Regions from separate parts of the Salinispora sp. H7-4 genome, predicted to be linked through region 1. Evidence: riboswitches for the same ligand, from Rfam matches in the RefSeq annotation. Region 1 holds a riboswitch; the other holds the start of a gene.
What was found. Region 1 has a riboswitch for ZMP and ZTP ahead of H0524_RS01650 (glycine hydroxymethyltransferase). Riboswitches for the same ligand answer to the same signal wherever they lie in the genome.
Positions count from the first base shown of each region.

Region 2: it holds a riboswitch for ZMP and ZTP, as region 1 does, so the genes downstream of both, H0524_RS00660 (bifunctional 5,10-methylenetetrahydrofolate dehydrogenase/5,10-methenyltetrahydrofolate cyclohydrolase) here and H0524_RS01650 (glycine hydroxymethyltransferase) in region 1, are expected to answer to the same signal.

Region 1 covers NZ_JABZED010000002.1:343,304-346,694, forward strand. The annotation lists gene H0524_RS01640 (DNA polymerase domain-containing protein) at 1-288, opposite strand, end outside; gene H0524_RS01645 (metallophosphoesterase) at 379-1,260, opposite strand; ZMP/ZTP riboswitch at 1,373-1,463, shown strand; gene H0524_RS01650 (glycine hydroxymethyltransferase) at 1,495-2,931, shown strand; gene H0524_RS01655 (DedA family protein) at 2,957-3,391, opposite strand, start outside.
Region 2 covers NZ_JABZED010000002.1:124,524-127,914, forward strand. The annotation lists gene H0524_RS00650 (hypothetical protein) at 1-458, shown strand, start outside; gene H0524_RS00655 (dihydrofolate reductase family protein) at 532-1,794, shown strand; partial or broken gene H0524_RS24385 (GNAT family N-acetyltransferase) at 1,758-1,931, opposite strand; ZMP/ZTP riboswitch at 1,997-2,080, shown strand; gene H0524_RS00660 (bifunctional 5,10-methylenetetrahydrofolate dehydrogenase/5,10-methenyltetrahydrofolate cyclohydrolase) at 2,096-3,046, shown strand; gene H0524_RS00665 (Lrp/AsnC family transcriptional regulator) at 3,043-3,391, opposite strand, start outside.

The DNA.
Region 1 (3,391 bases):
GGTGCGAACCCAGTCGGGAGCGCCCGCCGGCAGCCGCTTCTGGAAGAAGGCGTCCCCGCGGTTGTCCGCCCGCGTCGCGATCTTGGCACCGGTGAAGACGCCGCGCGGCCACCGCTCGAGCATCGTCGGCCGGTCCCGCAGGGCGCGCAGGATGCCCTCGCCGACCGCCAGGAAATAGCGCACCACATCGAGTTTGGTCAGCCCCAACTCGGAGAAGTAGGGCTTGTCCGGGTTGGAGACGCGGACCAGCCGCCGTCCCACCCGGATCTGCTCGGCCGGCGTCGCCACGCCCACACCGTAGCCGTGATCCGCCGCGCACACCGGGTCGGACGCGCATCGCCAGCGGCACGGATCCGACAGCGCCCGGCGAAGGAACGGCTACCAGGCGGTCGGTGGCGACCCGGCCGGCGCCGGCAGGATCCGGCGCGGCTGGCCCGACGGCCCGCCCCGGCGCCGCCACTCCCGGGGGTAGCCCACCGACACCTCCTCGAAGCGCACCCCGTCGTACCAGGTGGTGCGCGGGATGTGGAGGTGGCCATAGACCACCGCGGCCGCATCGAAACGCCGATGCCAGTCGGCCGTCGCCTCGGTGCCGCACCACTGCGCGAAGATCGGATAGCGGAGAATGCGGGTGGGCTCACGACGCAGCGGCCAGTGGTTCATCAGGACCGTCGGCAGCGCCGGGTCCCGCTCCGCCAGCCGCCGGGCCGTCCCGGCGACCCGGGCGGCGCACCAGGCCGACCGGCTCTCGTACGGGTCGGGGTGCAGCAGGTACTCATCGGTGCAGACGATCCCGGTCCGGTACGCCTCGGCGAGCGCCGCCTGCGACGTGTCGAGGCCCTCGGGGCGCCAGCTGTAGTCGTAGAGCAGGAACAGCGGTGCCACGGTGACCGGGCCGCCGGGCCCCTCCCAGACCGGGTACGGGTCCTCCGGTGTGACGACACCGAGCTCCCGGCAGAGCTCGACCAGGTGGGCGTAGCGGGCGGCGCCGCGCAGGGGCACCGGGTCGGCTGGCAGGCTCCACAGCTCGTGGTTGCCGGGCGACCAGAGCACCTTCGCGAACCGGGCAGCCAGCAGCCGCAGCGCCCATTCGACCTGCGCAACCGTGTCTCCCACGTCGCCGGCGACCAGCAGCCAGTCCGCTGCCGACTCCGGGCGGAGCTGCTCGACGACCGTCCGGTTCTCCGCGTGCCGCACGTGCAGATCACTGATTGCGAGCAGACTTCCCCGACCGTCCGCCCGCTCGCCCGGCCCCGCCATGTGCCGATCCTAGCCGCGCTGCCCACCGCCGTCGATCTTCGATCCGGGGCTGCCCCGCCGGGCACGGCGGAGGAACGTCGGCCGGGCGCCGCACCGCGAACCCGGTAGGATCCCCTCGGGTCGGGACTGGCGCGATTTGGGATGGAGCACCATCGGGGAACGACCCACCACGCGGACGCACGCCGAGCGCCTGGGCCTCCACACGTCCACCGGGAACGTTCACCAGGAGGTCACATGTCGGGTAACGCCGAGTCCACCGCCTATCGCAGCGCCCTCGAGGTGATCGGTGCCGTCGAGCCGCGGGTCGCCACCGCCATCCGCGCCGAGCTGGCCGACCAGCGTGAGTCGCTCAAGCTGATCGCCAGCGAGAACTACGCCTCCCCCGCGACGCTGCTGGCCATGGGCAACTGGTTCAGCGACAAGTACGCCGAAGGTACGGTCGGCCGTCGCTTCTACGCCGGCTGCCAGAACGTCGACACCGTCGAGGCGCTCGCCGCCGAGCACGCCCGGGAGTTGTTCGGAGCACCGTACGCCTACGTACAGCCGCACTCGGGGATCGACGCCAACCTGGTCGCCTTCTGGGCGGTCCTCGCCGACCGGGTCGAGTCGCCGGCGCTCAAGCGCGCCCAGGCCCGACATGTCAACGACCTCACCGAGGCCGACTGGTTCGCCTTGCGCCGGGAATTGGGCAACCAGCGGATGCTGGGCATGTCGCTGGACGCGGGAGGTCACCTCACCCACGGCTTCCGGCCGAACATCTCCGGCAAAATGTTCGACCAGCGCAGCTACGGCACCGACCCGGAAACCGGGTTGATCGACTACGACCGGGTCGCCGAGGCCGCTCGCGAGTTCAAGCCGCTGATCCTCGTCGGCGGCTACTCGGCGTACCCCCGGAAGGTCAACTTCCGGATCCTGCGGGAGATCGCCGACTCGGTCGGTGCCACCTTCATGGTGGACATGGCCCACTTCGCCGGGCTGGTCGCCGGCAAGGTCTTCACCGGTGACTTCGACCCGGTTCCACATGCGCACATCGTGACCTCCACCACGCACAAGTCGCTGCGCGGGCCCCGTGGCGGCCTGGTGCTCTGCGGTCCGGAACTCGCCGGGCAGGTCGACCGGGGCTGCCCGATGGTGCTCGGCGGCCCGCTGCCGCAGGTGATGGCGGCCAAGGCGGTCGCGCTCGCCGAGGCGCGGCGTCCCGACTTCGTCGACTACGCCGGGCGCATCGTCGCCAACGCCCAGGCCCTGGCCGACGGGTTGCAGCGTCGGGGCGCGAAGCTGGTCACCGGCGGGACCGACAACCACCTGGCGCTGATCGACGTGACCGGGTACGGGCTCACCGGCCGGCAGGCCGAGCAGGCGCTCCTCGACTCGGGCATCGTCACCAACCGCAACGCGATCCCGCAGGACCCGAACGGCGCCTGGTACACCTCCGGGATCCGGGTTGGTACGCCGGCGTTGACCACCCGCGGCTTCGGCACCGCCGAGCTGGACGCCACTGCCGAGCTGATCCACACCGTCCTGAGCCGGACCGCACCCGGGACGAACGCCGACGGCACCCCGTCGAAGGCGAAGTACGTGCTGGACCCGGACGTCGCCGACCGGGTCGGCAAGCAGGCCAGCGACCTGCTCACCGGTTTCCCCCTCTATCCCGCCATCGACCTCGGCTAGCCCGCCGGCGCCTCGATCGGAGGTGTCAGCGCACGGTGGTGTCCTCGGACCAGCTACTCCGGTAGAGAGTTCCCCGGCCCTGCGGGTCGGGGACACCATCGACGGGCGGCAGCGACGCGGGGAACTCGTCCTCCGGCCCGTTGGGCTGCACTCCCCCGGTCGTCCGGGACCGGCGGAGCCGGGTGACGACGAACCAGCCGAGCCCCGCCACGCAGGCCACGATGACGATGTTCTGAAGCACCCCGGCGTACTCCTCGACCAGATGCCAGTTGTCACCGAGCAGGTAACCGGCCATGACGAAGGTGGTGTTCCAGATCAGACTGCCCATGGTGGTGTAGACGACGAAGGTCCACACCGGCATCCGCTCCACCCCGGCCGGGATCGAGATCATGCTTCGGAAGATCGGAATCATCCGGCCGAAGAACACCGCTTTGACACCGTGCCGGAGAAACCACTCTTC
Region 2 (3,391 bases), 220 kb from region 1:
TGTTGGTTCCGACGGTCGACCTCGTCCTGCTTGCCGCCACGACGATCGACCTCCGCCGCGGCGGGACCGCCACCGCCGCGCACGGCCTCGCCGCGGCGTACCTCGGTTTCTCCGTGGCGTTCGGTCACCGCATGGTCCGCTGGGCCGACGTACGCTTCGCACACCGGTTCGCCGGCGGGCCACCACCGACCCGGGCGCCCCAGTACGGGCCGGAGCGCACCCGACACGAGTGGCGCGAGTGGGGTCGGGGCCTGCTCGCCTGGGCTGTTGCCTGCGCTCTTCTGCTCGCTGGTATCGCCCTCGTCGGCGACGCCGAGCGGACCCAGCAACTCTGGGGGTGGATCGGGCAGCTCAGCCTGGCGATGGTGATCTGGCTCGTCTTCTGGCCCCTCGCGTACACGGTGTTCCCCAAACGGGAACCACGCCGCCCCGCTAGCGCTGCGGGCCCAGAGGGATGAGTCGTCAACCAGGGCAGCTCCGGTGCTGGTCGGGTCAGACCAGCACGCCACCACCAGCGCGAAACGGTCAGGTATGACATCAGCCCAGCGGGACCCGAGCAGTTCGATCTTGTCGGTGTTGGAAGAACTCAGCGTCACCGGGCGCCGGGGCGGCCCACCGACGCTGCTCACGATCAGCCATCGGCCGCCGAAGCCGACCGTGCCCGCCGTCCTCGCCAACGGCGTCGACGGGGATGGCCCGCTCGAACTCCTGGCCCACTGGGTCGACCAGTGCCGCCGTCATCGTGGCATCGGCAACACGCAGCGGGACCTCGGTGTTGACGCGGTCGCCGTCTCGGGCGACGTCGACGGCCAGCACCTTGGCTACGCCATGGACCGCACCGGCCGGGAGTACCTCGTGCGGGGCCACCGACACGATGCCGAACAGCACCGCAGCAGCGGCACGGCAGTCGCGGACCGCATCGGCCTTCCTGCCCTTCTCACCGAGCGGCTCGCCGAGCTGGTCTGGCGGCTGGCGGGCCCGCCGCCGCCCGCCGCCGGTTCTCGGATCCGCGACATGTGGCCGGCCGCCGGACTGATCGACCTGGACGAAGACGAACTCCACGAACGCTACGCGCTGCCCTCCCCCACCGAGGGTCACGTACGCCTCGTCGCGGTGTCGAGCATCGACGGTCTCGCGGCGGTGGAGGGTTCCAGCACCGCCCTGACCAGCAGCGGTGACCAGCGGGTCTATCGCCTGATCAAACGAGACGCCGACCTGTTACTGCTGGGCGCGGGCACGGTCCGCGCCGAGCGGTACGGGCAGACCGCCCTGTCGGCTCCCGAGATCGCCCGTCGACGAGCCAACGGCCTAGCGTCCTATCCGGCCGTCGCGGTTGTCACCCGCAGCCTCGACCTCGACCTGAATGGCCCGTTGTTCCAGCCCAGTACCGCAGGTCATCGCCAGCCACGACCGATCCTGATCATCCCCGCCGCTGCGGCGGCCGAGGCCAGCACGGCGGTAGCCGAAGCCGCCGAACTCCTGGTCGCCGGCGACTACGACGTCGACCTCGACCAGGCGATCCAGCTGCTTCGACAGCGGGGGCACCGACGCATCGTCTGCGAAGGTGGCCCCGCACTGGCCGGCCAGCTGGCCCAGGCGGACCTGCTCGACGAGATCTGCATGACGATCACGCCGCAGCTACCGGCGGTGGCCGGCCCGCGGATCACCGCCGGTCCGGCGGGGCAGCCCGCGGGCGGGCAGTGGCAGCTCCACCGGTCCCTCCTCGACGAGCAGGGCAACCTGTTCCTCCGCTACACGCGCGCCCGACTCGGCTGCCCCTCCGTCGTGAAGTAGGCATCCGCCCGCCGTGGCGCCCACGGCTGGAGGTACTCACGATTGACAAGGTATGCCTCGGTCAGCGGCCCCGCATCGGGCTCCTCCACCAGACGCATCACGATCGCACCGGCCAGGGGGATCGGACGGATGTGCACGCTCGTCAGCGTAGTGCCGTGGCGGCGGGTCAGGGCTGGCTCACCCTGGGCGGGCTGTGGCAGGCTGAAGTCGACGCGACTGGCGGCACCGAGGATGGAATGACCATCAGGGAGCTCGTCGCGGAGGGTCGACCGCCTGGGCCTTCCGTGGGGCGAGGTGAGCCATGTCCACGTCGTTTGCGGTCGCCCGGTCACTGCCGGGTGGACCGGTAGCAGAGCAGATCCTGGCCGAGGTGGCGCAGGAGGTCACGCAGCTGCGGGCGGCCGGGATGACCCCGGCCCTGGCCACGGTGCTGGTGGGCGACGACGACGCGAGCGTCGGATACATCCGGATCAAGCAGCGGCAGGCCATGCGGTTGGGGTTTGCCTCCCCACACGTGCAGCTGCCGGAGTCGGCGTCGCAGGCGGACCTACAGGCAGTGGTGACGCAGTTGAGTGCGGACCCGGCGGTGCACGGCGTGTTGGTGCAGCACCCCGTTCCCCGGCACCTGGACTTCGACCGGGCGATGCAGGCGCTGGATCCGGAGAAGGACGTGGACGGGATGCACCCGGTGAACCTGGGCCGGCTGGCGTTGGGGCTGCCGGGACCGGCACCGTGTACGCCGGCGGGAATCGAGGCGTTGCTGGCGTACCACGGGGTGCCGGTGGCCGGCCGGGAGGTGGTGGTGCTGGGCCGGGGTGCCACGTTGGGGCGTCCGCTGGCGATGTTGCTGGCGCAGAAGCGGCCGACGGCGAACGCCGCGGTGACGGTGGTGCACACCGGCGTGACGGATTGGCCGCGGTACACCCGCCGGGCGGAGATCCTGGTGGCGGCGGCGGGGGTGCCGGGTCTCGTACGCCCGGAGCACCTGCGCCCGGGAGCGGTTGTCGTCGGTGGTGGGGTGCGGTACGCGGGGCGGCGGCTGCTGCCGGACGTGGACGAGGCGTGCGCGACGGTGGCGGGGGCGATGACTCCCCGTGTCGGCGGGGTCGGTCCGACGACGGTGGCGATGGTGTTCCGTAACGCGGTGCGGGCGGCACGGCAGGCGCTGACGCCACCGCACCCCGATGACGACGGTTACTCGGCCCCAACACCGGTAGGGCCCCCGGGTTCGGGCGCCTCGGGCGGGAGCTAGCTTCGTCCGGGGGTGCGGGGTGCCACCGGGGTGGCGACGATGAAGGAACTGGTGGTCTGGCCGTGGAGCAGGAACTGGTCGAGGACCGCCGCCAGGGCGTCCACGGCGGCTACGTGCACCTTGAGGAGGAAGCAGTCCTCGCCGGAGATCCGGTGGCACTCACTGACCTCGGGGACGCGGTCGGCCAACTCTGCGATCTTTGACAGCTGGCCGGGACCGGGTTGGATCCGCACCCAGGCGGCGACCGGGAGGCCCAGAGCCGCGGGGTCGATATCGACGCGGTAGCCGCGGATGACCCCGGCGTGTTCGAGTCGGTGCAGCCGCTCTCGCACCGCCGGCGCGGAC